DNA from 4 places in the Paenibacillus sp. FSL M8-0142 genome. Region 1 is predicted to be linked to each of the others. Evidence: a T-box and tRNA genes for the amino acid it is inferred to sense, from the RefSeq annotation. Region 1 holds a T-box; the other regions hold tRNA genes.

Region 1 (7,463 bases):
GACGGATCGCGGGAGCACGTCTTAGCGCCGTATGCGATTTTAATCCGGCCAAGCAGGAGATAGCCAAAGAGACGCTGCCTTCGGATGTGCGGATCTTTAGCGACGTGGATGCGATGATGGCTTCAGGAGAGGTGGACGCGGTCATTATTGCAACTCCGCATTACGGGCATCCGCAGGAAGCGATTCAAGCGCTGAACCGGGGGCTGCATGTGCTGATCGAGAAACCGGCCGGCGTCTATACCAAGCAGGTCCGCGAGATGAATAACGCAGCGGCTGCAAGCGGCAAAGTGTTCTCCATCATGTACAATCAGCGCTGCAATCCGCTTTATAAGAAGCTGCGGGAGCTGATTGCGGATGGAGAGCTCGGCGAAATCCGGCGCATGAACTGGATCGTGACGAACTGGTACCGTTCCCAGAGCTATTACGATTCGGGAGGCTGGCGTGCGACCTGGTCCGGCGAAGGCGGCGGCGTGTTGATCAATCAATCTCCGCACCAGCTCGATTTATGGCAATGGACGACAGGCATGATGCCGAAGAGAATTCGGGCATTCTGCGCGTTCGGCAAGTATCGCAACATCGAGGTCGAGGACGACGTGACCGCTTACGCGGAATACGAAAACGGCGCAACCGCCGTATTCATCACGACCACCGGCGAAGCGCCGGGCACGAACCGGTTTGAAGTGACGGGAGACCGCGGGAAAATCGTCATCGAAAACGGCAATCTTACTTTTTGGAGACTTCGGGTGCCGGAGCCGGAATTCAACCGTCAGTATACCGGCGGCTTCGGCGAACCGGAATGCTGGAAGTGCGACGTTCCGATCGTGGGAGACAATCCGCAGCATAACGGCATTATTCAAAATTTTACGGATGCCATTCTGCACGGCACCCCGTTAATCGCTCCGGGCGAAGAGGGAATCCATGGACTTACCTTGTCGAATGCAATGCATCTGTCCACGTGGACGGATAACTGGGTGGATCTGCCGCTGGATGAGGATCTGTACTATAACCTTCTGCAGGAGCGGATCGCCGCCTCGACCGGAGAGAAGACGGTGCGGGAGATCGGCCCCGTCGATATGAGCAAAACATTCGGAACCTACTAAATACAAGAAATAGGGGAGGCAGCAATATGAACCGGAGTGATGGAATGCGATATGCGCCGGTAGGCAAAGCCCAGCCGGTCTGCAAGCCCGGGGAATTCACGATCGCGGCCATGTCATTGGAGCATGGACATATTTACGGCATGTGCAACGGTCTTATCGAAGCGGGGGCCACGCTGAAATGGGTGTACGACCCGGACCCTGGGAAGGTAAAAGCATTCTGCGAGGCATACCCCGGCGTACGGCCGGCTTCCTCCGAAGCGCAAATATTGGAGGATCCGGAGGTAAAGCTGGTCGCGGCTGCGGCGATCCCTTCGGAACGCTGCGGGCTTGGGCTCAAGGTGATGTCGCATGGCAAGGATTATTTTACCGACAAAACGCCGTTTACGACGCTGGAGCAGGTAGAGGCCGCCAGGGCGAAAGCGGCGGAAACCGGCAGAAAATACATGGTTTACTACAGCGAACGACTTCATGTGGAGAGCGCGGTTCATGCCGGACGCTTGATTCAGGATGGAGCGATCGGCAGGGTGGTTCAGGTGCTCGGCACAGGCCCGCATCGGTTGAATGCGGCATCGCGTCCCGATTGGTTTTTCCGCCATGAGCAGTACGGGGGCATTTTATGCGATATCGGCTCCCACCAGATCGAGCAGTTTTTATTTTATGCAGGCTGCAGGGATGCCCAGGTGCTGAGCAGCAAGGTCGGCAATTATGCGAATCCGATGTATCCGGAGCTCGAGGATTTCGGGGATGCCACGCTGCTTGGCGACAACGGGGCGACGAATTATTTCAGGGTCGACTGGCTGACGCCGGAGGGACTCGGGACATGGGGTGACGGCAGAACCTTCATCCTGGGCACGGACGGATATATTGAGCTTCGCAAGTATATCGACATTGCCAGACACCCGCATGGTGATCATCTGTACTTGGTGAACAAGGACGGGGAGTTCCATATGGAGCTGAAGGGGAAGGTCGGCTATCCGTTCTTCGGTGAGCTGATTCTCGATTGCCTGGAGCGGACGGAGCGCGCCATGACCCAGGAGCATGCCTTCAAAGCGGGAGAGCTGTGCGTCAAGGCCCAAAACTTAGCCGTGCGGATCGGATAAATCCATTATAATAAAGGGAGACCCCGCCAAAATTCCCGGGGAATTGATTCATAACCTCGATAAGGGGGATTCCCACATGTCTTCGCGGTTGACGACTCCACCATCCTGGATGCCGGGCTTTGACCGGATGCTGCTGAGGGAACCGATTGAACTCGGCTGCTATAATGACCGGCCTTTATCCGGCGGGACTTTCCACTCCCACGCTTTTTACGAAATTTATTATTTTCATGAAGGACGCTGCACGTATCTGATCGGAGACTCCGTTTTTGCGCTGAAGCCCGGGGACCTGCTCCTGATGAACGGGTTGACGCTGCATTGCCCGAATGTGGAGCCGGGTTCGCGCTATGTCCGGAGCATTATCCATTTCGATCCCGCCTGGGTGTGCAGGGAGCTGCCCGAATCGGCAAGATCGGTCCTGCTGGATCCCTTCGAAACGCTGCGCAATCACCGGATGACGCTGACTGGGCAGAGGAGGGAAGAGTTTGAGCGGCTGCTGGAGGATATGAACCGGCTGCGGGGGGCGGAAGCTGCTTTCAAGCAGGAGCGATTGAAGCTTCGGCTTCAGGAAATGCTGTACGTCATTGCGGGCTGGTGTCAAAGCGAAGTGCAGCAGCAGGATTCGATCTCTGATAAGGAGCGCCATGTACAGCACGTCGTCTCGTTTGTGGAAGAGCATTACATGGAGGATTTGACGCTGGACCGAATTGCCAGGGACATGCATCTTACGAAGCATTACTTGTCCTCTTTGTTCAAGGAGGTCACCGGAACGACCGTATTCAAATATGTATACCACCGAAGAATTAACCAGGCCAAAATCCTGCTGAGACTGCACCCCCATATGAGCATTACGGACGTCAGCCGGGCGGCCGGCTTCAAGCATTTGGCCCATTTCAGCCGGATGTTCAAGACGATGGTCGGAACGGCGCCGGAGCATTACCGCAAGTCCCAGGGCGAACTCCGTTGACTTGGCGCGGCTTTTTGGGTATAATAGCCACATTAAAATGGAAATCATAGTAATGCAATGAAGGGGACTAGTAGTTCCGTATGCGATCATGCAGAGAGCCGGTGCATTTGGTGGAAGCCGGTTGACGCAAGGGATGAACTCGCCTCTGAGCAGCGGCGCGAACCCGGCTTTCGGATCTTAAGAATGCTTATTTATCCGTCGGTCGATGAAACGTCGCCGTCTCATCCGCGATAAGGATGCAAAGGGAGTGAAAGGCAAAGCATGCCTTGCACTAACTAGGGTGGTACCACGGGAATCAAACCTCTCGTCCCTAGCGTCAGCGCTATGGATGATGAGGTTTTTTTTGTTTTCAGGACAGCGGCATTAACAGCCTTGTCCGTTCGACAGTGAAGGAGGAGCTATGTAGTATGACGGATCAACAATCAGCCGGCCACGGCTATAAGCCGCAGGTCATTGAACCGAAATGGCAGAAGTATTGGGAAGAGAACAAAACCTTTAAAACCGAGGACAACTCGTCCAAACCGAAATTTTATGCACTCGACATGTTCCCGTATCCTTCCGGAGCGGGTCTTCACGTCGGGCACCCGGAGGGCTACACGGCCACCGACATCATTTCCCGCTATAAGCGGATGCGCGGGTACAACGTGCTTCATCCGATGGGCTGGGACGCGTTTGGCCTTCCGGCAGAGCAATATGCGATGGATACAGGCAAGCATCCACGCGAATTCACCATCCAGAACATCAATAACTTCCGCCGCCAGATCAAGTCGCTCGGATTTTCTTACGATTGGGACCGGGAGATCAGTACGACGGATCCGGACTATTATAAATGGACGCAATGGATCTTCATCCAGCTGTACAAACGGGGCCTTGCTTATGTAGCCGAGGTGCCGGTGAACTGGTGCGAAGCGCTGGGTACGGTTCTTGCGAACGAGGAAGTCATTGACGGCAAGAGCGAGCGCGGCGGCCACCCGGTCGTCCGCAAGCCGATGCGGCAGTGGATTCTGAAAATTACCGAGTATGCGGACCGGCTGCTTGAGGATCTGGATGAGCTGGATTGGAGCGAAAGCCTGAAGGACATGCAGCGCAACTGGATCGGCAAATCGGTCGGCGCCGAGGTGCGGTTTGATATCGATGGGCATGACGCCAAGCTGGAAGTGTTCACGACCCGTCCGGACACCCTCTTCGGCGCAAGCTACTGCGTGCTGGCACCGGAGCATGAGCTGGTGGACAAAATTACGACCCCAGAGCAGCGGGAAGCGGTGAAGGCTTATCAGGATCAGGCAGCCCGCAAGAGCGACCTGGAGCGTACGGATCTGGCAAAAGACAAGACCGGGGTCTTTACCGGGGCTTATGCCATCAACCCTGCCAGCGGCGCCAAGCTGCCGATCTGGATCGCCGATTACGTCCTCGCCGGCTACGGAACCGGCGCGATCATGGCCGTTCCGGGCCACGATACCCGCGACTGGGAGTTTGCGAAGCAATTCGGGCTTCCGATCATTGAAGTGGTGAAGGGCGGCAACGTGGAGGAAGAAGCTTACACCGGAAGCGGCGAGCACGTCAATTCCGGCTTCCTCAACGGAATGGACAATGAGGCTGCTATTCAGGCCATGAACGAGTGGCTTGAGAAAGAAGGCAAGGGTAAGAAGAAGGTCACGTACCGGCTGCGCGACTGGCTGTTCAGCCGTCAGCGCTACTGGGGCGAGCCGATCCCGATTCTCCACCTGGAGGACGGAACGATGAAGACCGTTCCGGAAGACCAGCTGCCGCTGCTGCTGCCGGACGTGGATCAGATCAGACCGTCCGGCACCGGCGAATCTCCGCTGGCGAATGTGACGGAATGGGTGGAGACGGTTGATCCGGAGACGGGCATGAAAGCCCGCCGCGAGACCAACACGATGCCACAATGGGCAGGCAGCTGCTGGTACTATCTCCGTTACATCGATCCGCATAACCCGGATGAGCTGTGCTCGAAGGAGAAGCAGAAGGAATGGCTCCCGGTAGACCTGTATATCGGCGGCGTCGAGCATGCGGTGCTTCACCTGCTGTACGCAAGATTCTGGCATAAGGTGCTCTATGATCTCGGAGTCGTCGATACGAAGGAGCCGTTCCAGAAGCTCGTGAACCAAGGCATGATTCTCGGCAACAATAATGAGAAAATGAGCAAATCCCGCGGCAATGTCATCAACCCTGATGATATCGTGAACGAATATGGAGCCGATACGCTTCGGGTATACGAGATGTTCATGGGGCCGCTGGAAGCGACCAAGCCATGGAACACGAACGGTGTTGAAGGCACGCATCGTTTCCTCTCCCGCGTATGGCGTCTGTTCATTGGCGATGACGGCCAACTGAATCCAAAAATCGTGGACGGGGAAGGTTCCGACGAATGGAAACGGATCCTGCACAAAACGATTAAGAAGGTTACCGAGGATATCGAGCATATGCGCTTCAACACCGCAATCAGCCAGTTGATGATCTTCATCAACGAGGGCTACAAGGCGGATGAGCTCCCGCGGAAGGCGATGGAGAATTTCGTTCAAATGCTGTCCCCGCTCGCGCCTCATCTGGCTGAAGAGCTGTGGAGCCGTCTGGGACACACCGAGAGCATCACGTATGTTCCTTGGCCGGAATACGATGAGGCTTGGACCGTAGAAGCCGAGGTGGAAATCGTCGTCCAGGTGAACGGAAAAATCGTGGACCGCACCAAAATTGCTAAAGACTTCGATCAAGAAGCCATGCAGCAGCATAGCCTCTCCCTTCCAAATGTCAAGCAGGCGCTGGAAGGCAAGAGCATTCGCAAAGTCATTGCCGTTCCGGGAAAACTGGTCAATATCGTGGCCGGTTAACCGAGAAGCCGAATGCGGCGTCCAGTTTTGCCAGATCCTCCTCATACTTGTCGTGTGTGGTTTCGATCAATTGGTAGAACAAGCCGTTCAGGTGCGAGTTCAGTAAAATGAGCGCCTGAGCGGTGATGCCGCCGGGTACCGCGACCCTTTCCTGAAGCTGTTCGGGGGAGAAGCCCTCCTCCGTTAGCAGCTTCCCTGTGCCGACCAGCATTTCGCCGGCCAGGGCATTGAGCGTGCCGCGGTCGATCCCTGTCATTTCGACGGCAGCGTCAATCCATTTTTCCAAGAACAAACTTAAAAAAGCAGGCCCGCAGCTGGAGAAATCGGAAGTGATTCGCGTGTGCGATTCCAGAATCTCAACGGGCCTGCTGATATAAGACAGGAGGCTTTGAATAAGCTGCCTGTCTTCTTCTTTTATTCGGGAACCATACATACATAACGAAGCTCCGCCTCCGGTGATATTGGTAATGCTGGGTATGATTTTTGCCACCTTGCACGGCAGCGCCGATTCCAGGTGAATCAGCTGGACAGGGCTTGTAATCGATACCGCAATTTGGTGCTCCGAAAGCCGGTCCCTGATTTCACTGATGACGGATTTGAATTCGAGCGGCTTGACACAGATGAAGAACAGATCGCTTTCCGAAGCCGTTTCCTTATTGCAGCTGCACACGGTAAGACCGGGATGTCTCTTGGACAGCTGCTGGGCTTTCTCGGGCGTACGGTTGCTGACCCGAATTTGCTCGGGCAGGAGTGCGCCCGATCGAATGAAGGCATCGATCAATAGACTGCCCATACTGCCCGTACCGATAAAACCAACCTTCATGTGTACGTCCCCTCCTTTCGCGCTTTACGGCAGAAATGTACCGTTACTACGTTTAATGTATGCGGCAAGGATGGCGATTCATGACGGGTTCGGATACGAATTTGCGGTTTGAGATCGAAAAATCTTCACAGTCTGGATGAGCAAATCATGTTTATCATGAAAAGGAGGATTTAAGAGATGAGGCGTATTCCAGTGGGATGGAGTGTATCGGCCGCGGCCTTGGGCTGCGTACTGATCCTATTTGCCGGCGGTCCGGAGAAAGGAATTCAGGGCTGGCAGCCTCTAAATGATCAGCTTGAGCAGGCGATTGCCGCGAATCATCCGGAAGGGGAAGCCCCGCCGGCCGGAGGTGCTGGAACCCGTACTGAGGCGAGCCGAGGTGAAGCAGGGTCCGGCGGGCAAGCCCTTGAGGCGAAGGCGGCAACGGAGGGTGCGCCTGTCGCCGCCCAGTCCAGCAAGAATGAAGCTCATTCCGAAGGAGAAGCTCCTGCGCAAGCAGATGCGGACGCGGCGACGCCCCCCGCTGCAGCTTCCTCCGGTGCGCCTCCGGCAGGCTTGGGCACCGAGGCGGCAGCACCTCCCGCCGAGGCGGCAACTCCTACAGAAAGCTCATCTTCGCTGCCTGCG
Region 2 (7,463 bases), 160 kb from region 1:
ATAGAATGGCACGCGAATGCCGAATTCGGCGATAAAGCCGCCGATGCCGGGACCGATGATGAATCCGGTCGTAATGGCAGCGTTGATGAAGCCCATGCCTTTAGCCCGTTCTTCTTTCGATGTAACATCGGCCGTATAAGCCATAACGGCAGGCATAATCAGCGCTGCGCCAATCCCCCCCAGCATTCTCGAAGCAAACAGCAATACAGGCGAATTTGCGACCCCGAACAGCCATTCCGAAAGGGCGAACACGAGCATTCCGGCAATAATGATTCTTTTGCGGCCCATATTGTCGGACAGCCTTCCGGCGAGCGGAGAGAACAGCAGCTGTGTGAGTGAGAAGGCGGCAACGAGCATGCCTACCGTGCCTCCGCTGATATGCAGCTCCGACATGTAGGTCGGCATGATAGGGATGACAAGCCCGATGCCGGTAAAAACAAGAAAGATATTAAACATGAGGAGCAGAATGGCTCCATTATGACGTAGTAACAATGACATGATGACATTTCCTCCAAAAGTTGAAAATTCCAGTGTGCATAAAATGGTTCCTTTTTATATACTGACTGTTCGGTTTGTATGAATGTGTAACCGGGTGCCTGAAATAAACCGACTGTGCTTGTAAGAGACAAGGGAAGCAGCCCGCCTGTTTGACGATCGCCACAGCGGCAGAGCTATTTCTTGGAAATTCCGTGCAGAAATACATGCATGGCCGAGTGATATACCGGAAGCGCGTCGGACAGCTTGGTGATGCGGGTTAACTGGCACAAGCCGGCGAGCAGGCTTTCGAAAATGATGGACAGATGCTCGACATTATGTTTCTCGAACTCGCCCGACTCAATTCCCTGCAGCAGCAATTGTTGATTGAATTCCAGCCGCTTATTGAAAATATCGGAAATCTTCTGTTCAACGTCTTCGGTCGCAGCTTCATTATTCGTTATAAATTCATCGAGCGCCTTGGTGAAGGGATGGTTAAGGTCATCCTTCACCAGCTGCTCCGCCATGCGGAACAGTTTATCCATGGTGGTCGTGTACTGCTCTTCCGTGCTCATCCATTTCTGAAACCATTCCAAGTCCCATTCCTCTATAAGATGAAGAAAGAGGCCTTCCTTGCTCTTGAAATGATAATAGATATTTCCTTTGCTGCTTCCGGTCGCGTCAACAATATCCTCGATGGACGTGGATTTATATCCTTTTTGCATAAACAGGGCTTTTGCGGCTTCCGCAATCCGTCGCTTGGTATCTTCGCTTTGCTGCTGCTTTTTGTTCATTGGCGCCTCCCTGTATGAATTCAACGATTATTTTATTATACTGAACGTTCGTTCTGTATCTTATCACGAGGTACGGGGACATTCAAGAGAAAAGTGTACGGCCAGCGTCCCGAATGTAAAAAACCGCCATCATGGATGGCAGCGTCACGGATTGCGGCATATCGTCCTTGGACTTAATGGTTTACCTCAATATGCTTATGCGATTTTTCGTGGTAGGACAACAGTTCGGTTACAGTAACAAACGAAAAGCCCCGTTCCTTAAGCTCCGGCAGAATCTTTTTGAGCGCTTCGACCGTCTGGTCGCTGCCCGGTACGAAATCATGCATGAGTACGATGTCGCCGTTGCGGGCGTTCTTCAAGACTGTCCGCACGATGGCATTCGCGCCAGGTTTGCGCCAATCCAGCGTATCCTGATGCCAGGACCACAGGACGGTAAGCATTCCGACCTCCTTGCTCGCGCTGACGATTGCATCGTTATATCGTCCTCCGGGCGGGCGAAACAAGACAGAGCGGATCCCCGTCGCTTGATAAATGGCATCCTGTGTCTTGGTCAATTCCTTCCTCAAGGCATCTGCCCCAATATTATAGAACGGAGGATGGGAGTAGGAATGGTTGCCGATCTCATGACCTTCATCCAGCGCACGGGCAACGATTTCGGGATGCTTCTCGACGCGGCTGCCCACCACGAAAAATGTCGCTCTGGCATCGTACTGCTTGAGCAGGTTGAGAATTTGTTCCGTATGCTCCTTATCAGGGCCGTCGTCAAAGGTAAGGGCGATTACTTTATTGCTGGTCGGCACCTCCCATACAATATCGCCGCGCTCCTCGTAGTAATCCCTCTTCTTGGCCGAGGAAGGCATTTGATTGGCATCGGCATGACCGTGAATAACGCCGAATGCTGCGATCAAGGTTAGAAGTAAAGCAATGGCTTGTCTGTTCATGATGTCCCGTTTCCTTTTCTATGCATGTATTCTTGGCATCTGGCAGCGGGCTGCAATTCCTCCTTATCCTTTGGAGAATCTGCTCAAAATATTCCGGCACCCGTCATAACCCGGCGGCAAAAAATCCCGAATGGTGCTCGCCCTATCCGGTGCTTCAGCATATGGTAATAGGAGAGAAGGAGTGATGACCGATGCAATCCAGAAGCGTTTCGCATGCGCGAGGAATCGATGTAAGCCGGTGGCAGGGAAGCATTGATTGGAAGCAGGTTCGGGAAGCTGGGATATCATTTGTTTTCATCAAGGCCTCTCAAGGGAGCTCGCTGGAGGACCCGAAATTTGCAGAAAATGTGCAGGGAGCTAAGGCCGCGGGCTTGCTGGTCGGTGCCTATCATTTTCTAGGGGCGGCGAGCGCTGCGGCGGCAAGGCAGGAGGCGAAGCATTTTGTGGAAACGATGAAAAAAGCAGGCCCGCTAGCCTGGTTCGATCTCCCGCCGGTGCTTGATTATGAGAATAATCCGGCAGGGATCAGCCGCGCAGCCATCAATCAAGCTGCCGCTGCCTTCCTTGAAGAAGTGGAACGATTGACAGGAAGGCAGCCCATTCTATATACCGGCAACGCGTTTGCGGCCAATTTCGATGAGTCTTTGGGCAGGTATGACCTGTGGATTGCAAGGTACAGTGAAACCCGAGTCCCGGATGACCGTCCCGCTTGGAACAAGTGGACCTTCTGGCAATACACCGATTCCGGACGGATTAACGGCATAACGGGAAAGGTCGACCTCAATGTTTATGCCGGCACCTTGTCAGATCTGAAAGCGTACGCCTCCCAGGGGAACACTGGAAATGGCGCGGCAGGCTCGTTTGGAGGGATTCGTGAAGTCAGTCCTTGGGCTGAAGCGAGCTGGCGGGAAGCGGTGGAGAACGGCTTTTTCGACGATGCCCGTCCCGGTGACCCGATGACGCGTGAAGAGGCAGCCGTTCTGGTGAACCGGCTGCTGCGCGAGCTGCGGCAGCGGATTGAGGCACAGGAGAGACGCATCGAGTCGCTTAAACGGGGAACAGACATATTATAAGGAAAACATCGTTGAAAAGCAGGTGATGCGTAAAATAATAGAGTTCATATATTGACATCATATGGTTAGGCATGGTATTATCATTTTTGTCGCTGAGACGAAAAACTCGCACGAATAATGTATGAAACTTCCGTTGTTCGGCATGAATCCCATGCGGTGATTCGGCATTAAGCGAAGTTAAATCGCTTGACAGCGCAGCAATATTTGCCGGGGTGGCGGAATTGGCAGACGCACAGGACTTAAAATCCTGCGGTAGGTGACTACCGTACGGGTTCGACCCCCGTCCTCGGCATTATGACTCAACGCCCGAGTATTTATGAGAATAAGTCGGCCCCCTGCAGGGTGCCGGCTTATTTTTTAAGATACCCATACACATATTTCGAAGTCCAGCCCAGGGATGTAGGGAGAGTAGGAGCATGCGGTTGTTTAATAATGATTGGGACCTGATCCTGCAGGAAGAGACGGACAAGCCGTATTTCAAAGAACTGCTTGAACGGATCGACGAGGAGTATCGGCTGCATACGGTCTATCCGCCGAGGGATGAAATTTTTCGTGCTCTTCAGGAGACGCCATATCAGTCCACCAAAGTGGTCATTCTCGGACAAGATCCATATCACGGACGGGGACAGGCGCAAGGACTTAGCTTTTCGGTCCGGCCAGGAGTTACAATCCCCCCATCACTGCGCAACATTTACAAAGAGCTGGCAGCCGATCTGGATGCCCCGATTCCGGATCATGGATCCCTGATCGCTTGGGCCAAGCAGGGCGTTCTATTGTTGAACGCCGTGCTCACAGTCAAGGAAGGAGAGCCCAACTCCCATAAAGGGCTAGGTTGGGAACAGTTCACGGACGCGGTCATTTCGAAATTGAATGAACGGGAGCAGCCAACGGTTTTCATTCTTTGGGGAAGCTATGCGCAGAAGAAAGGGGCGTTTATCGACCGAAGCCGGCACCTCGTTCTGGAGAGCGCCCATCCGAGCCCCTTTGCTGCACGTAAAGGTTTTTTCGGTAGCCGTCCATTCTCAGCTTCAAACGCATATTTAATCCAGCACGGGATGGCCCCGGTCGATTGGGTCATTCCTAGCACCACGGACATTGGGGATGAATAATCCGTAAGAGATGAAGAGGTGACCTTCATGAAGCATTGGATTGGCCGTCATGTAGTCATTGAGCGTTTAGATGGGGGCAGAACGACGGTGGAAGGCATTCTGAAGGGGTGGGATCCGGTGCAGGAGAAGGCGATCCTTGGACCGGACGAGCTCGCGATTCCGTTTCGCGCCATTCACCGTATCATGCCCAAAACAGCTTATCCGGTGTTGAATTCCATCGGGTATTCGGTGCATCATACCATTCAATTCGATAATGCCGTATACTTCGGATCATGCGTCATGGTGTGGAGAGGGAACCGGCTGATCCATCCGAAGGCCGTTCTCGCATCCCATGACGAGGAAACCGTGACGCTCACAAGCGGACAGCGGCTCCGCAAGGACGAGCATCACTTCGTTGTCCGCTCTCTCCGGGGCAACGCGTAAGCGGTACGCAGATTACGAAATGAAACGAAAAGATGTCCCCCAGGCCCTGATTTCCTAAGTGGAATAAGACCTGAGGACATCTTTTTTTGCGTGCGCGGGGCTCTATAATTCATCCACTTTCTCGGCCAAGAACATTTCATAAATCCGCACCACAATGATCTTGATGATCATATAGGCTGGGATGGCGAGCAGAATGCCGAGGATGCCGAAGAAGTCGCCGCCGCCGAGTATAAGAACAATGGTTGTCAGCGGATGGATATCGAGCTGCTTGCCATAGATCACCGGCGTCAAAATATTATCCTGAATCTGTTGAGCAATAATAATGACGACAAGGGACCAGATGGCAATGGAGGGCGATTCGATAAACCCGATAATGACGACGGGGATGCTTGCAAGCACCGCGCCGATGTATGGAATGAAATTCAGGAAGAACGAAACGACCGTCAAGAGCAGCGAATAAGGAAGACCGATGATCAAAAATCCGATATACATGAGCAGGCTCAGAATAAGATTCAAAATCACTTTACCGATAATAAAGCTGCTGAGCGCGCCGTCGATCTCGACGAGAACCTCCTGCCCGTCGCGCCGGTAGCGTCTTGGCAGCACGCTGAGCAGTTTAGGGGGGAGCTTCCCGCCTTCCTTCAGCATGTAATACAGAATAATCGGGATCGTTGCAATGATGACAAGCACGCTGGACACAACGGTAACCAGATGATTGACAGAATTGCTGACCCAATTAATGATTCGGTTCATGTATTCGGTCAAGGATGTCGCGAGCTCCGATTCGGTCGGGATAAAGCGGGACCAGTACGGCGCCTGCTGCAGCTGGTCAAGCTGATCCTGCATGTCCTCGACCAGAAACGGCATATGGCTGATGAAATTCTCGATCTGCTCCCGCAATGTCGGCCATACGACGATGCCGAAGATGGCCATCAGGCCGGCGAATACGAAGTACAGCATGAGCACGCCGATCGATCGTTTGATTTTGCGCCGTTCCAGGTAGTCCACAATCGGCCTAAGCAGGTAGTAGAAGAAGCCGGCGATTGCCACCGGAAAGATCAGCATATTGAACATGGAAACGATCGGGCGGAACAGGAAGCTGACTTTGGAGCCCAAGTAAATGATCAAGAGCAGGGCGATTATACCGAGGCATGTACGAAAATATTTGCTCTGCATCATGGCAATCCCTCCATAACGGCGAATAATAGTTAAGGTAAAGTACCGTTTAACAGTTGTATTTAACCCATTTGGCGGGATTTGAAATCATCGGAGGATTGCCGCTTGTTATTCGTAAGCTATTTTCGAATGGTGACACGGGTATGGACAGGCACGAGGGAAGCGAGCTCAAGCACATCCTTGTTATACATACGCACACAGCCGTGGGAAACCGATCTGCCGATGGATGAGGGATCGTTCGTCCCGTGGATGCCGTAATGCGGCTTGGACAGTCCGAGCCAGTAGGCGCCATAGGGCCCGCCGGGATTGGGCTGCTTGTTCACGATCGTATAATTGCCCGGGGGCGTCTGGGTTGCCAGCTTTCCGAGAGCCACCGGGTACGTATGCACGACGATATCTCCGTCCAGCAGATGCAGCCGGTAATCGGATATATCCACGATAATGCGATATTTCGGCATCAGCATTCTCCTTTCTTCTGATCATGCTATGAGAGCAAGGGTGCATCCGCCCCTCGAAGCCCCAAAATAGGCAAATGCTGACTTCACCGAATTGGCGAATATTTCAATTATTGTGCTTTCCCTGCCGATGTTATAGTAAGTACAGATAGACCATGCAAAGGCGCTAATTTCACAGGAAGGGGATCACCTCATGTCTCCTGCAGGATTGTACCGGAAATATATTAAAAACAATATGTTCACCAAAATATTGCTGCTGATCGCCGTGATTGCGGTCATTACGATCGTGGCCTTATCTTATTTAATGTACTATTTCTTGTTTCAGTCTGCTGTCCGCAGCGAGCTGGACGTTCAGCGTGGAGCTGTGGAGCGGGTCGAGCGGTATGTCGATCAAAAGTACGAGAACGTGCAGTCCTATGTTAATGAGCTGTACCGGAACAGCTCGCTCGGTCTGGACGCTTCCTATTTCCTCATGAGTTCGTTTAACGAGTATATGGCGAAGCGGATGGACCGGATCGTCGACAGCACCCAGTCCAATACGGACAGCGTGCTGGCATACTTCAAGCAGAGGCTCGACGATGATCCGGATATCCAGAACATCATGCTGTACAGTGCCGAGGAGCAGTATGTATACGTCTACAAGCAGGGTAGCATGACCCGGCTATATCAAGCCAACGCTACGCGATCCTATATTCCTGATGTGATGGCGATGGAGACCCAGAGCGTCACGCTGCCGAATCTGTGGCTGCGGAAGCTGACCGGAGATGCCAGCGTGCCTTTGATATCCATTCGCAGTCCGATCAATGACATGACGACGTACAAGAATCTGGGCCAGCTGCTTGTGCTGTATCGGACAGAGGCGCTGGATAAGGTCCTGCGAAGCAATGAAACCGAGATGAAGGGCTATGTCATGATCCTGTCGGGGGACGGCCAGGTCATGTTCGACTCTTCGGGAAAATATTACGGACAGAAATATCCTTACACGGACCAATTGGGGAAAGTGAAAGATACCGCTGCG
Region 3 (7,463 bases), 3.4 Mb from region 1:
AGGAGGGGATATAAGGCAGCGTGCAATCGATCCGGATGTCTTGCCGAGGAGGCCTGTTCACAAGCTGTCCGGTATAACGGTTGACAACAAACCTGCTCCGCTTCATCAAGCCGCCCGAGGAGCACTCGCCCGGCTTCAGCAGCTGGTCGATCCGGATTCCGCTTTTAAACATGCTGATCGGATCGTCCAGCAGGACCCAGATCAGCGCACCGGCATGCTCAAGCACCGCTTGCAGCCTCTCCTCCCGGACCCCCGACGCTCCATCCGTATCCACAACGATGACGTCGTACTGGCCGGTAGATCCAAGCGATCGAAGCAGCAGCTCCGTATCGGACCTCGTCATCTCCATGATCTCTTTCACGTGCAGGCTCGGCTCGAACGTGTCGCATTTCAGCCCCTGATGCCTGAGACGGTACGGCATAACCTGAAGAACATTCTCTAATCCGCCTTCCTGAGCGGCCTTAATATCGTACAGAAGCCGGGAGAAGCTTCCCTCCATTCCGTCGCAGCCTGAAGGAAACAGCACGCTGCTGTTGACGCTCTCCAAATTGAGGTAAAACACCCGCAGTCCCAATACGGCAAACTGCTTGGCCATATTCATCGCCAGCGTGCTCTTGCCGCACCCGCTCAAGGGAGAAAGAACTCCGATAACGGCAGCCATTCCGGTCTGGAGTCCCGCGCCGCCGCTGATCCCATTGCTGCCTCCCGGAAAGGTACTGCTTCCGTGGCAGCGGGCGGATATCGCTTCCAGCAGCTTCGGCAGCGGCTGGTACTTGGCAGTATGGGATCCTCCCGCCGGACAAGAAGCAGGCATCCCAGCACCGTCGTTAAGCAGCAGCCAAGGCACAGCCGGGTCGCCAAGATGAAACCATGCCATCAGCATCTCTGCATCTCCAACCACGAGAGCTGGGGGGTCTCCCGACTCCATATATTGAAGAAACGCATCCTGCCGTGTGAAGGCTGTTATCTGCATCGACGAGCTATAGGAGCTTCCGTTTACGTAGTTCAGCAGCGGTTCTACATACCTGGAATCCTGTACGGCCAGCACGAATCGTACCGATAGCATTGCATATATCCCCTCTTCCTTTCCCTGACAACGCAAAAAAGCACCATTCATACCGCAACCCTGCGGTTCATGAACGGTGCTTCCGTTGACTTGTTATAATTTGACATTAGAATAGCATAGCCGCCAGCCGACGGCAAGCATTATTTTTCTGTAGGATATATGCCTTTGCCGCTATTGCCAAAACAAGGATATATGCAATACTATAAAAGCTTGGAGCAAATATTTCGTATATAGAACTTCCTTATATAGGATGGGTTAATAGAGTCTCCTAATCCCTACCCATACATATCATACAGCCTAGTCAGGAGAGTGACATCACGTGAAGAAACGAATCTTAACCGCACTGTTAACCGGTCTGCTGCTGTTGTCCGGCTGCAGCCAGCCGCTGGCGCCCCCTGCTTCGAACGAAAAGGCAGCTGCCGCCTCCCAAACGGAGCAGACAACGTCCACGAAGGCGGCACATAGCCAAAGTCCGAACGGGAAGCAAGGCTCTTATCCTACTGACGACCTGAACCTGCCCCGGGTACCCGTCGAGCTCGTCAAGGCGGTGGACGGAGACACGATCAGCGTTATGTTTGAAGGCAAGAAGGAGAACGTCCGGATGCTGCTGATTGACACGCCCGAAACAAGCCATCCCAAGCTGGGAGTCCAGCCTTTCGGACCGGAGGCCAAAACTTTCACGAAGGAGCTCGTTGAGCAAGCCGACAAGCTCGAATTGGAATTCGATATCGGTCCGAACAGGGATAAGTACTCCCGGCTGCTTGCGTACGTTTATGTAGACGGAAAAATGGTCCAAGAAGCGCTGCTCGAGCAGGGGCTGGCGCGGGTAGCCTATATTTATCCTCCGAACGTCCGTTACGTTGATAAATTCAATGATCTTCAGCGCATCAGCAGGGAAAAGGCGCTCGGCATTTGGAGCGTGGAGAATTACGCGCAGGAGGACGGCTTCCACCCTGGAGAACAGGACGGGGACGCGCAGTCCAAAACCGCTGCAACCGGCGCCGCATCCGGGGAATCGCCGGAACCGGCAGAGACAGGAGCTGCGGGCAGCGCCAAGTCCGGCTGCAGCATCAAAGGGAACATCAACTCGAAAGGCGAAAAGATCTACCACACACCCGAATCGCCGTACTACGAGCGGACAAAGGAGGAGCAATGGTTCTGCACCGAGGAGGAGGCCGTCGCGGCCGGGTTCCGGGCTCCCCGCTCATAGGGGCCATTCGCATTCTGGGGATTACGACAGGAACCGGCGCCGGATATCCGGCGTCGGTATCATGCATGCCTCGGAGCGGCCGAACCAGCGGTAACGGTTCTTGGCCACGATGCGGTACGCACGGTCCCGGATGGGGCGAGGCACGATAATCATCGCATAGGCCAGCGGCCACGGAAAGCGGAGCCGCCGGGCAATGCGCAGCGCCCCCTGCGACCGGGTGTAGTACTTTCCTTTTTCGATCAGCACCATCGTATCCCCGCCATCCGGCGTCAGTCCTCCCTGCTCCAGCAGTGACTGCCCGATCTCCGATTGGAGCGACGCGAACCGGAAATGGCCGGCTGGATCCCGCTGGATAATAAATCGGGTCAAGCCTTGGCACAAGTGACACACCCCGTCAATCAACACGATAGCGTATTCTTCGTTATCCTTGCTCGGCTTTTTCATAATCAACCTGCCCTCCTTTGGTTACGATGCGACACTCGAAAACTCGCCCAATAAGAAAAAACGCAGGAAAATTCCCGCGCTTCATCATAAGTCGCCTTATTCAGATTCGACCGCTTTGTTCAACCACTCGCCGTCTCTCATCTGCTGATCGAAATCATCTGAAAATCTATCCATGCATTTACAAATGAAATCCTTGCGGCATACCGGGCATGGCACTTTCCCAAGCCGGCTCAGCGCCGTCATCTTCCATTCAGGAAACCGGTTGTAGAACACGCGGCAATCCGTTCCGTCAGCCAAATGGATAATGAATTCGTACAACCCTTCCTTCTCATTGCTCCCAGCTTTGGTTACATCTGTAATCTGCGGTTTGTATGGCATGTCATCACCCGTTTATATTGATTTGTAATTGCTTATGACTGGTTGTACTTTCTGGTACTTAGTCATATTAAAGAATTTTAAAGGCGATGTCAACCGAAGAACACATCAAGGATCGAGCCGATTTGGCCGCGCTTTTTCCCCTCCAAAATATCCGGATTAAACACTTCCACATACCCGCAATGGGTGCAGGATACAAATAAAAAATGATTGTGCTGAATATCGAACAGCTTGCTGAGCCCCGCTCCCGACATGGATACTTCCTTCGTCTCGCAATGCGTCCCGCGGCATTTGCTGCAGACAAACCGTTCAGCGATCATCTCTTCAATACGCATAGTATGCGCTCCTTTCATGCTGCCTTTTCATAAAGGAATACGGGAGAGTATGGAAGAAGTTCCATATTGTTGTGCCATAAAAAAGGGGATTATCCCGCATGGAGGACAATCCCCTTCTATTTCAATCGTCAGACTACGTTAAGCTCCACATCGATGTTGCCTCGCGTCGCTTTGGAATACGGACAGAAAGCATGCGCCTTTTTGGCAAGCTCCTCGGCCTGGCTCCGCTCGATTCCCGGCATCTCAATCTTCAGCTTCACGGCCAGCTTAAAGCCGTCGTCCGCCTCATCCTTGCCGATCATCACCTGGGAATGGATGGTCACGTCTTTGAGCGTTACCCCTTCCTTGCGGGCGATATTCGCCAGCGCGCTTTCGTAGCAAGCCCCGTATCCCGCCGCGAACAATTGCTCCGGATTGGTTCCTTCCCCTCCGGGCCCGCCAAGCTCCTTCGGCATGCTAAGCATATGATGAAGAGCCCCGTCGGACGACTGGATCGAGCCCTCGCGTCCACCAACAACCTTCACATCAGCCGTGTACAATGGTTTCATAACTCGCCTCACTCCTTCATGCCCTATTATGAACGCTACATTAAGACTTTAAACTTGTGGCACGAATTGAAACGGTAAGTAAAGGCTTTGTCATCACAGCAAAGAGTCAGACCGGGTGCCCGAAACAACAAAAAAAGCTGATGTCCAAGCTTAGCTTGAACAACAGCTTCTAATGCTGATTCAATCATAATGCGGTAGAGAGGACTCGAACCTCCACGGGTATACACCCACTACCCCCTCAAGATAGCGTGTCTGCCATTCCACCACTACCGCATATAATAAAGAAGTTCTTCTGCAGAACATTCCCTATTATATAGCCATAAACCACAATTGTAAAGATCCAATTATTACCTGTGAACCATAGCCTTGACGCTAAGTCTTCTCGTTTCGCTTATCCCTTCGGTAAGCTGAAAACTCAAGATACTCCCGGATGAACTCCTTCTCGCGCTCTTCGAGACCCGACAGCGCGGATAGCGCCGTTTCCGCCTCATATTCCTCTCTCGTTTCATTCACCCGGGTGGAGGGCTTGCCCTTCCCGATAATCAACCAGTCCAGGCTAACGGAGAAAAATGCTGCAATTTCAATTAATTTATTCGTACTCGGCGTTGTTTTCCCTCGCTTCCAGTCACCAAAATTCCCTGTGCTGATCCCGAGGGTTTCACAGAACGCCTTCTTCGTCATACCCCGGCTTTCTATCAGATGTTCGATTCGTTGGTAAATAGACTGCATCAAACAACCGCCTTCCTGATTCTCTTTCCAAAGAAAATAACTTATTTACGTATTTTACTCTTGCAAAAGCACTTAAAAACGTGTATAATCTAACTATGTTGCCTAAATTATACCATAGGACCCATGGATCGTTGTACCTTTTACCCATGAGTCTATTTCGTAAGAGGAGCGAACCCTTTTGCCCTACGATACCATGAGCACAGCTTGGAACTATGCCGTCCATGCATTGAACAGGGGCTTAATGATCATTACGCCCGACGGCATGATCGATAAGATAAACGATCCGCTTGTAACGATGTCCGTAAGATATGGTGTCTCGCCTGAATTTCAATGGCAAGGGGCATCATTTTTTGATATTATGCCCTGGTGCTTTGGGGAGGTCGATTTTGGCTGCTTGGATGGTGAACATTATTTATCCTCGGTCAGAGCCGTTCTGGAAGGCAGCCAGCCGGATTGCGTCCTGGAGTATTCGGTCTCCAGGAACCGTAAAGTATTCTGGGTGCTATGCGAGGTACAGCCGCTGTCCGTAAGCAGCGACAATTTCATTCACGGCGCCGTCCTTTCCTTTACCGACATTACAAAGTATAAGCAGCGGCAAATCCTGCTTGAGCAGACGATTGCCCGCAGCCTTCCGCTCCCGGAGCACATCCCCATCTGCGCCGTATGCAAGCATGTCAGCCAGGAAGAGACTTGGGAACCGGTGGAAAGCTATCTTGAGAGCCGCCTTCCCATCGAATTCACGCATGATATTTGTCCCGAATGCATCCGCAGGCTCTATCCGAAATATTCCTCCGCGCTGGACGATGACCCTACCGGAGAAACGGAGGAATAACCACGCTCATCGTTCCCCTCGCTTTTCGTACATTCGCCATTCCCGGAGTTCGCCACCCTGGCGGCCTGCAGCCTATGCGGGCGGATTCAAATACGAGCACATTATAAAAAGCAGTATAGGATCCATCGGGTCCCATACTGCTTTTGTTTTGTTATAACTGGTTATATCTGCATTGCTTCCTATTATGAACTGATCAGACGGAGAAGCGGGCTTACCAGGGACGGCAGCACGGATACATGGCCCTCCCCTTCGATTTCATGAAGCTCGGCGTGCAGCAAATGCCGGTGCTCTCGCAGCTTTGCATACAAATCCCTTGCGTCTTGGACCATGGCGGGCTTTTCTTCGGTACCGACAAAAATGTTCAGCTCCCGCTGCAAGTCGAACGGCTGAAGGAATGGCTTGGAGACCTCCCATGTCTTATACAGCACATGCTGCTTCCACCAGACTGATGGGCTCGCTGCAATATACCGCCGAAAGATGTGGGGCCTCGTGAACAGCGCATAGAGCACAAAGAAACCGCCCAAAGAATGGCCGAACACCGACTGCTTCTCGGGATTCACCGGATATCGCGACGCAATGCGGGGGATCAGCTGAAGCTCGATAAAATCCAGGAAGTCTTCGGCGCCGCCGGTTTCCGGCCACGGCATTCCGTTCGGACGGACGGGGAGCTCGTGTGCCGCTGCAGGCACGGTATAATCGTAAAACCGCTCATCCGTCACGATCGGACTGTCGCTGTCGTAGCCGATCCCGACGATGATGGAAGGCGTTATGCCGCGCGGTGTACGGGATTGCAGCCTCACCGCCTCCGCCAGCGTCCCGAAGGATGCGTTGGCATCAAGCGAATACAGTACCGGATAGCCGCACTCAGGCGGCGGTCCCATCGGCTCGGCCACGGATATTCGGTATACGCGCCCAGTCGACTCCGACTGCATGCTCCATGTAACCGTGCCTGATATGCGATAAGCGGGCCCAGCCGTCTCCGGGATGCCGCGTATTCCTTCCGCCGCAACGGCTTGTCCCGCTGTGCTTGCATCATGCTCCGCTGCTGCCCGGGACTTCTCAGCCCCCCTGCCATCTTCGGCAAACAGCCACGATACGGCATCCGGGAATCTTCTGGACATAAAAATCGGATCATGGGTTCCATCCGGGTCCACGTGTAGCCTAACCCTGGAATCCGCTCCTTCTTCCCCCGTCCAAATGCGGTATGCCTCCAGATTGCTCGGGGTCATGAACTGCTGGATTCCTTGCTTATACGCACCTTCGTATTGACCGACCGACATATAGACCCGGAGGCCCGGCGGCAGCTTCTCATGGCCACGGATGAACTCCATGGCGCCTTCGTACCATAATGATGCCGATAGCATGCCGATCCGTCCGAACGTATCCGGCCGCCAATACCCTGCGAACATGGAGATCAGCCCGCCGAACGAGGCGCCGACGATCCCCGTATGCTCCGCCTCCGGCAGCGTCCGGTAACGTTCGTCAATGTAAGGCTTGATGCGATCGGCGACCTCATCGACGTACTCTCTTCCCCGTCCTCCAAAAGGAGGACGGCCTTCAAGCAGCGACTTCGCCGGCCATGGCGTATATTCATCGTTCCGGTTCTCCGTCGCGATCCCGACCAGGATCAGCTCTCCGAGCCTTCCGTCCTTGAACAGATGCTCTAAATAATTCAGGCAATCCATGAAGGAATCGCCGCCGTCCTGAACATAAGCTACAGGATAGCAGCGGTCCGAATGGTGATAAGAGGGGGGCAAATACAGGGTTAGTTCTCGGTCCAAGGCCGAAAGCTTCTGATATCGGTTCATAGTTCCTCCCCGGATGATCAAGATTTTCTCATGCGAAACAATAAATAAACGAAATAAGGAACGCCGATCACCGAGACGACGATGCCTGCGGCAAGCTCTGCGGGAGCAAAGATCGT
Region 4 (7,463 bases), 2.8 Mb from region 1:
ATTCCCGCCTCCTCAAAGCATTCCATGATTTTGGCTGCCGTGACCGCCGTTTCCTGCGCCGGCTTTAACACAACGGTATTGCCGTATATCAAAGCCGGGGCCGTCTTCCAAATCGGAATCGCTACGGGAAAATTCCATGGGGCAATGACGCCCACGACGCCAAGCGGTACACGGGTCGTAAACATCAGCGCTTCGCTGTCCGTCGAAGGAATGACATCTCCGATTTTTCGCATCCCTTCGCCGGCGTAATACCTTAGGATCGCGACGCCGCGCATCGTCTCTCCCTTAGCTTCTGCAAGCGTTTTGCCCATTTCCCTCGTCATCGCCTCGGCGACCTCGTCGGCCCGGCGTTCCAGCACATTCGCCGCCTTGTAGAGAACATTGCCGCGTTCCGCGCCGGTTAATCGCCGCCAGGCTCGGCCTGCTGCTTTGGCCGCTGCGACAGCACGGTTCAGATCCTCTATACCGGAAACCGGTACATAACCGACTACCTCATTCCGGTTTGCCGGATTGATGCTGGGTTCGGTTTCTCCGGACGCAGCCTTCACCCATTCTCCGTTGATATAGTTCCTGTATACTTGCTCTCTTTGAAATGCCGTCATGGGAATACGCCCTCCTTATTAAAAACTAATTTGATAAAACAGGGTTCACCAGCGTACCGATACTGCTGATCGAAATTTCAATCCGGTCTCCGGGCTCAAGCGTAAAATCATTAGGCGGCACAATGCTTGTGCCTGTCAAAAGCACCGTACCATCGAATAAATCGTTGTCCTTTGCCAAGAACGAGACCAGTTCATCCAGCTTTCGGTTTAATTCACTTGTACTTGCCTGGCTCTTCACGACCATGCGCCCCTCGCGGTAAATCTCGCAGACGATGCTGAATGCATATGGATTCTGCACCGTTTCCGCAAGCCGGATGGCCGGTCCGATGGAGCAGGAATTGCGCCATATTTTTGCTTGCGGCAAATACAGCGGGTTCTCCCCTTCGATATCGCGGCAGCTCATGTCATTACCCACGATGTATCCCACTATACTTCCATCAGCGGCAAGGACTAGTCCCAACTCAGGCTCTGGAATCTGCCATGTGGAATCGCTGCGCAGCGTGACGGCCTCGTTCGGTCCGATGGTGCGGGCGGCCGTGGATTTGAAAAAGATTTCCGGCCGCTCAGCGTCATAGACTTTATCGTAAAATGTCTCCGCATCCAGTCTTCCATTCGTAGCTTCATAATTTCGTGCTTCGCGGCTTCGTTGATACGTAACACCCGCCGCCCATACTTCCGGCGCGTCCAGTGGCGTGACAAGATGCAGAGAAGTCCAATCACCAGCCAGCTCACTTGTTGGACTAAAAGCGCTTTCAACCAATTGAACAGGAGAGATCCCGCGCTCCCTGGCTTGATGGATCAAAGTCATAAAATCCCGCTGCGGCAGACGATAGGCTGTTTCATCATCCGTAACGGCTGCCAGCCGCTTCCGTTGTCCGTCCAGAAATCGAATAATTCTCATTCAGGCTTGCCCCCATTTCTTCCCCATCGGGTTGATATTACTACCATAGCACCACCGATCGCCCATGACGATGCGCTAATCTCTACGACGATTTACCCTTTTCACGCATAATTTTTCTGTTAAGATGAGTCTAACCGTTACGGGAATACAGGACATACCGAGGAGGTTTGCTGTGACCAAGCTTTCCGAAGCCGCGTATTTAGGTCGTCTGCCCGATGTTCGCATGTCTTTTCAATTATTGGGGCTGCATGCAAGAAAAGTGGATTCCCGCTGGACTTATCCGTCCCACGAGCATTCCATGTACGAAATTCATTGGATGATGGACGGCGAGATGAATATGGTGGTCAATGGACAGCTGTACAAGCAGTCCGTTGGAGACTTGTTGTTCATTCGCCCCGGCATGACACATTCCTGCACGTGTGCCGGTCCGCAGGGTTTCACTTACTTCTCCGTTCATTTCAGCGTTCACGATACATCCTTTTGCAGAGAACTCAACCGCTGCAAGGACATTTATTATCCGGCAGATTCGGCTTTAGCCCAGGGACTGTCTTCTTCTCTGTCTACGCTGTACAATCTGGCCACAGAGCACTTATCCAGCCCGCTGCCGGCCTCCAAACAGATGAGGGTCCATGCCGCCGTATTCGAACTGCTCGGCTCCCTGGTCGGACAGCTGTCTCAGACCACATCCGTCACCTTATCCAGAAAAGAATCCATCGCGCGTCAGATCGCCGAGCAAATCGAGGACTCCGTAAGATATATTCATCTTCACGGTGAAATTCAGGAGACCGAGCGAACCTGGATCCAAGACATCGCCAAGTCGCTGAACCTTAGTCCGTCGCAGGTTAATCGGATTTTTCGGCAGGTATACGGCAGAGCACCGCGCAAGTTTCTATCCGAAACCCTCCTGAATGAGGCCCAGCGGCTGTTGAAGCAAACAGACCTAAGCATTGACCATATTGCGATGATGCTGGGGTATAAGACCAATGCGCATTTCAGCCGCCAATTCAAGCGGTGGACCGGCATCGCACCAAGCGAGTTCCGCATCCATTCCCAGCAGCCATCGGCAGCCGGCCCGGATCATCCGGATTATTGAACCAAATTGCGAATAGAACCGGCCGGCGGCAGTTTTTTTTGTTAGGCATAGACAAGTCTAATGAAACATTTAAGCTTTGTTGCCAACTGTACACCCTACGAGATACAGATCATTTGATATTCGTTGAGTCGACGAGACATCATCACTTTAACGTTGCCGGATTCATACTCCAGCGGCGTGTTTCTGGGTACGGCAAGCACTTCTTTCACAGGTCTGTCGCAGTACGCGTTGATTATGCAACAACGAAATGGAAACAAATGTTTAGACGTTGGCTATTGAAAAGTTAGTGTCGAATATTGTAGTATTGTGTTAAAAAAAATCGGAGGAATTATGCCTACACCATTGCAGCAAGAAAAACACTCCATTGAGGCGTGGTCCCTGATCAATAGGAAATATTTGGGGAAAGGCGTGCGAGTCAAGCGCTTTCGGAGGCCGACCCGCTGCCAAATTCGCAACCGCGTCCTCCTTGCCATTCTAATGGCCAATGACATCAAACTGTCTCAGCTTGCCGAAGAATTGGGAGTTTCCTCGCGCAGCGTCAGTGCTTGGGTATATGAGGGACGCGTACCCGGAAAGCAAAATCTGGAGAAAGCCTGCAGTTACCTCGGGTATCCCCGTCATATTCTGTTCCGGGAGGAGCTGCTGGAGCAGTCCCCGCTGATCTGCCAGCCTGCACCGTCGCGCTTTATGAAGCGGACGTTGACACGCTCGCCGGTCAGTAACCGGATCCTGACAGGCCTATGCATGGTGCACGATTTGTCGGTAAGCGATGTGAGCCGCTGGATCGGCGTGCATCCCGGCACATTCCGCAAATGGCTGCATCAAGGAACGGTTCCATCGGCAGCATTTCAGGAGAAAGCGGAACAATTTTTCCGCATTCCAAAATCGGTCCTGTTTGCAGACTGCATCCTGAACAAACATTCGTAAAGCAAGAACGAAATGAACTCATAACCTCTTCATCAACTGCTCTGCGCGACCTTACCCGGATTAAGGCTCGCCGGGCTTTTTTTCTTCTCGCCGGCATGTTCTTGGCGTTAACTGGGAATATTGTTCGTTGAGGTGATGGTCTGGCATGAGCTTAAATCAGAAGAACGGTGCTGCGCTGGGTCTGCTGGCAGGAACGACATTCGGCAGCGGCATCGGTTTTTTGCTGGGGTGGCACTCCTATGATCTGGTCATCAGCGTAGCCGCCGGCGGTATTCTCGGCATTGCAGGAGGCATATGGCTCAGCTGCCGAATTCTGTTCAAGGAACTGCCCTGAGCGAAGCCCCGGTTGAAACAACCGCAGGAGCAAAAATATAAAGCAAACAAGCAGGCCGGATAAGAGAGCTACCTCTTGCCCGTGCCTGCTTGTTTTACGTTGGTGTGGATTTCTTCCATTCCGCCTGATCTTCTTCTATGTTACAGCCATTCGCCATGACCGTGAAGATCCTGCTGGTGATTCTGAAGCCGCCAGCCAATTAACGGCTCCCGCAAATCTTCCGGTTTCCGGGTCGTATCCGGACCCTCGGATTCTCCCCAGGTTTTCCCCCCGTCTTCCGTTCTCGCCGATCCGCTGAACCCCGTGTCCGGCGATACGAAATGAAGAAATCCCCCATTCGGCGTCCTGCCGATCTTGTTCCAGACCTGTCCCCCGTCCGTCGACTGATATAAATCATTGTTCTCCATGACGGCCCATACGTGGTTTGCGTTCAAGGCAAAGATTTGGCGAACCGTCTCCTCGGGATAAGCCTGCACCTCCCAATCAGTTCCACCGTCATCACTGAAGGCAATCCATCCGTCTCCCCCAATCCATCCGGCTTGGTGATTGATAAGCCACATGGCCGTAACATCCGTGAGATCCACTTCGTCTTTGCTCTTTCCATCCGCTTCGCCACTTGAACCCTGGCCGGCAGGTTCTGATGGGTTCCCCTCGGACTGATCCGTCTTCGAGGATTTCCCGCCGGATGCCGATCCGTCCGAATCGCTCCGCTTCCCGTCATGGTTCTGCGTAAGCGATACGGGAGCAGGAGCGACAACGCTGCTCCCGGAATCGGGCGCCTCACAACCGGCTGTCACGGACAGCAAGACGACCAGCAGCAACCATGTGCCGAACCGGTTTCGTACGTTTGCCATTTCGACCACTCCCCCTTCCCGGTCAAATTCCCCCTGCTGTCAATCTATCCATGATGGAACGGCGATAACATAACGCCAGCTCCAAGACCATTCAATTACTATAAGTATAATGGCAACACCCCATAAAACGGAACAGGAAAAAACGCTTATCCGGGAGGTTCTAAGAGCAGCATAATTATCGATTCACCTGCTTGCCATTTGAATCATCTGACTCTAATATAGGGACAGGATGGTTTGAGTAACGACAGACCCATCGCTTTAGGACCATAAAGGGGGAATGCAAATGCTCGATTTTCCGACTCTTATGACGTACATCATCGTTGTTCTTGGTCTATTTTTGATTCCAGGACCCGCCGTTCTCCTCACCATTACCCGTACCGTTCAGAACGGGCGAAGAGGAGGCATTATGGCTGGGCTCGGTATCGCTACCGGGGATTTCCTTCATACCTTATTTGCAACGGTAGGTCTATCCGCAATATTGATGACTTCGGCACTTGCCTTCAATGTTGTTAAATTTGCAGGCGCAGCCTACTTGCTATACCTAGGGATTCGCGCAATCCTAAGCAAGCCCTCCGAACCGCAAATGCCCCAGGTTGAATCGGCAGGCTCCCTGAAATCCTACGTCTCGGCAACTGTTGCTGAGCTTCTTAATCCGAAGACGGCCCTCTTCTTTCTGGCATTCCTGCCTCAATTTATTCATCACGAACGCGGTGAAGCGGTCGGGCAGTTCTTAGTCCTGGGATTGATTTTTGTGATTCTAAGCATATTGTATACAACCACGATTGTATTAAGTGTCTCCACGCTTGGAAGAGTGGTTAAACGGACGCCATGGATCAGGCGCCTAAGCCAGTGGAGCGGCAAATTCGTTGGAGCAATCTACATTGGACTGGGCCTAAAGGTAGCATTCCAAAGACAGTAATGGATGAAACGTATCCCTATCAAGGTGCTTAAGTGCACGGTGCCGGCAGACAAACTTAATGCAGATGCAACCCCCACTTATTGAATTGTGGGATACTCAGCGCATGAGAACAGCTCCGAAGGGAGCTGTTTCTTATTTTCGTACAACCCTCATCACGCTTTCAACCGATGATACGAGCTGCGGAAAACTCAGATATACAAAAAAAGCTCTTGAATTGCCGCAAGGACAAATTCAAGAGCTTATTCGCTGTTACATTGATGCGGTCGAGAGGACTCGAACCTCCACGGGGGTTAGCCCACACGGACCTGAACCGTGCGCGTCTGCCAATTCCGCCACGACCGCATGTGTTTGGGTTATCAACTCGTTGTGATCACCGTAATTAAGAGTATATAACGACTAAAGTTAAAAAGCAAGCATTTTTTAAAAAAAATGTCGAAAGCATGGTATGCATCATGATGGCGTACCGCATGACCCGCTCTCCCGCTTCGGTATTTTTAACCTCCCTCCCCTCCATACTATAACAGGACGGGGTTATAAAAGGCGCCAATCCGATTAACCCCCTAAGACGAAAGGCAAGGTGAATTGCATGCTCCTGAAAAAATATTCGATCATGTTATTAACCGCGGTATTATGCTTGACCATAACGATCCTTACGGACATCCTCTTCGGCTTTCCGTGGTACAACTTTATCATTAACTGGCGTTTCACGCTCTTCTCTCCCGTTGAGAGAATCACCGTGATCCTCTTGCTAGCTCTGCTGGTTATTCCGGATCTTTATCGCAGCTTCCGCAAGAGGAAGCATGAAACGAGCCCCCCTAGAGCGTCTGGGGAATCGGATTCAGGAACCGGAAGCGGGTCCCGAACCCGGGCCGGGTGCAGAACCGGAACGCCTTCCGAGGATGGCTTTGCGGATCAGACATATGATCACGAGCAGGAGCGGTAAACCGATGGAATAGAACGGGAACACCGTATACAGGTAGGCTCCCCCTTTCATTAGATGCTCGCTGTAAGAGCGGGCAAGGATAATGGAGAGGCCGAGTATGACCAGTGCATAGGGATAAATTAATTTACGATACGGGATTTTGAACAATATGGAGGAACTGATCAATGCTGCATAATAATATAGGCTGATTTTAAAGAACACGCCGATGATCAGAACCATCACGATCAGAATTTGCGTCCGCTCGATAAATTCCGAAATCTCTACCTTCCCCATCATGGTCAAAAGCGGAAATACCGCCCGTTCGGTAATATCCGCTCCCAGTACTGAAATCGTGATCAACGACACGTGAGCCAGGATGACGCCGGTAACCAATATCGCCAGCAGTCCTGCTTTCACCCCATTTTTGGTATGGTTAACCGCCGGAAAGATGGCCGTCGCACAGATAAGCTCGCCAAACGGAAAATGAATGTTTTTCTTTAGCACCGATTCTAGAATCGGCTGGAATCCTTCACCCATGACAGGTAGCAGGAGCTGTAGGTCAATGATCCCGGAAAATAGAATCACGATCCCGCTGAACACCCCGATCATAAACATAATCGCCAAAAAGATGGTAGCCGTCCGTGCCAGCACCTCCAAGCCTTGATGCAGCACATAGGCCACCGCCATGATCATGAGCAGATTCACGATCAGAAGCGGCGTTTCCCTCAACGCGGCGGACGCCATGACCAGCAGTCCCCCGTCTACGAGATCTCGAGCCGCTGTGAACATATAAAGGACGGCATAGACTAGTCCTACAAGGCTGCCGACATATTTCCCGAGCAATAATCGATAATACTCCACTGGCAGTTTGTCGGGAAATGCCGTGTACAAATACGCATTCAAGGAGAAGA

Evidence for each region. The T-box of region 1 lies ahead of leuS (leucine--tRNA ligase). A T-box ahead of a tRNA ligase gene usually reads a tRNA of that ligase, here a tRNA-Leu.
Region 2: it has a tRNA-Leu gene. The T-box ahead of leuS (leucine--tRNA ligase) is inferred to sense a tRNA for this amino acid. The anticodon was not compared.
Region 3: it has a tRNA-Leu gene. The T-box ahead of leuS (leucine--tRNA ligase) is inferred to sense a tRNA for this amino acid. The anticodon was not compared.
Region 4: it has a tRNA-Leu gene. The T-box ahead of leuS (leucine--tRNA ligase) is inferred to sense a tRNA for this amino acid. The anticodon was not compared.

What each region holds. Positions count from the first base shown of each region.
Region 1 is NZ_CP152008.1:4,626,017-4,633,479, reverse strand. It holds gene NSQ46_RS21380 (Gfo/Idh/MocA family oxidoreductase) at 1-1,100, shown strand, start outside; gene NSQ46_RS21375 (Gfo/Idh/MocA family oxidoreductase) at 1,127-2,200, shown strand; gene NSQ46_RS21370 (AraC family transcriptional regulator) at 2,277-3,164, shown strand; T-box leader at 3,213-3,479, shown strand; gene leuS (leucine--tRNA ligase) at 3,572-6,013, shown strand; gene comER (late competence protein ComER) at 5,994-6,836, opposite strand; gene NSQ46_RS21355 (helix-hairpin-helix domain-containing protein) at 7,014-7,463, shown strand, end outside.
Region 2 is NZ_CP152008.1:4,468,960-4,476,422, reverse strand. It holds gene NSQ46_RS20685 (tetracycline resistance MFS efflux pump) at 1-498, opposite strand, end outside; gene NSQ46_RS20680 (TetR/AcrR family transcriptional regulator) at 672-1,268, opposite strand; gene NSQ46_RS20675 (polysaccharide deacetylase family protein) at 1,442-2,209, opposite strand; gene NSQ46_RS20670 (glycoside hydrolase family 25 protein) at 2,401-3,282, shown strand; tRNA gene NSQ46_RS20665 (tRNA-Leu) at 3,489-3,574, shown strand; gene NSQ46_RS20660 (uracil-DNA glycosylase) at 3,705-4,391, shown strand; gene NSQ46_RS20655 (hypothetical protein) at 4,419-4,814, shown strand; gene NSQ46_RS20650 (AI-2E family transporter) at 4,917-5,993, opposite strand; gene NSQ46_RS20645 (L,D-transpeptidase) at 6,110-6,448, opposite strand; gene NSQ46_RS20640 (sensor histidine kinase) at 6,639-7,463, shown strand, end outside.
Region 3 is NZ_CP152008.1:1,254,412-1,261,874, reverse strand. It holds gene NSQ46_RS05945 (hypothetical protein) at 1-1,066, opposite strand, end outside; gene NSQ46_RS05940 (thermonuclease family protein) at 1,386-2,276, shown strand; gene NSQ46_RS05935 (thiol-disulfide oxidoreductase DCC family protein) at 2,298-2,720, opposite strand; gene NSQ46_RS05930 (hypothetical protein) at 2,817-3,098, opposite strand; gene NSQ46_RS05925 (zinc ribbon domain-containing protein) at 3,188-3,430, opposite strand; gene NSQ46_RS05920 (organic hydroperoxide resistance protein) at 3,559-3,978, opposite strand; tRNA gene NSQ46_RS05915 (tRNA-Leu) at 4,169-4,251, opposite strand; gene NSQ46_RS05910 (helix-turn-helix transcriptional regulator) at 4,351-4,707, opposite strand; gene NSQ46_RS05905 (PAS domain-containing protein) at 4,886-5,539, shown strand; gene NSQ46_RS05900 (alpha/beta hydrolase-fold protein) at 5,722-7,347, opposite strand; gene NSQ46_RS05895 (iron ABC transporter permease) at 7,365-7,463, opposite strand, start outside.
Region 4 is NZ_CP152008.1:1,870,165-1,877,627, reverse strand. It holds gene gucD (alpha-ketoglutaric semialdehyde dehydrogenase GucD) at 1-602, opposite strand, end outside; gene NSQ46_RS08810 (fumarylacetoacetate hydrolase family protein) at 628-1,503, opposite strand; gene NSQ46_RS08805 (AraC family transcriptional regulator) at 1,676-2,596, shown strand; gene NSQ46_RS08800 (helix-turn-helix transcriptional regulator) at 2,927-3,523, shown strand; gene NSQ46_RS08795 (hypothetical protein) at 3,669-3,857, shown strand; gene NSQ46_RS08790 (hypothetical protein) at 3,998-4,711, opposite strand; gene NSQ46_RS08785 (LysE family translocator) at 4,995-5,630, shown strand; tRNA gene NSQ46_RS08780 (tRNA-Leu) at 5,889-5,972, opposite strand; gene NSQ46_RS08775 (GerAB/ArcD/ProY family transporter) at 6,469-7,463, opposite strand, start outside.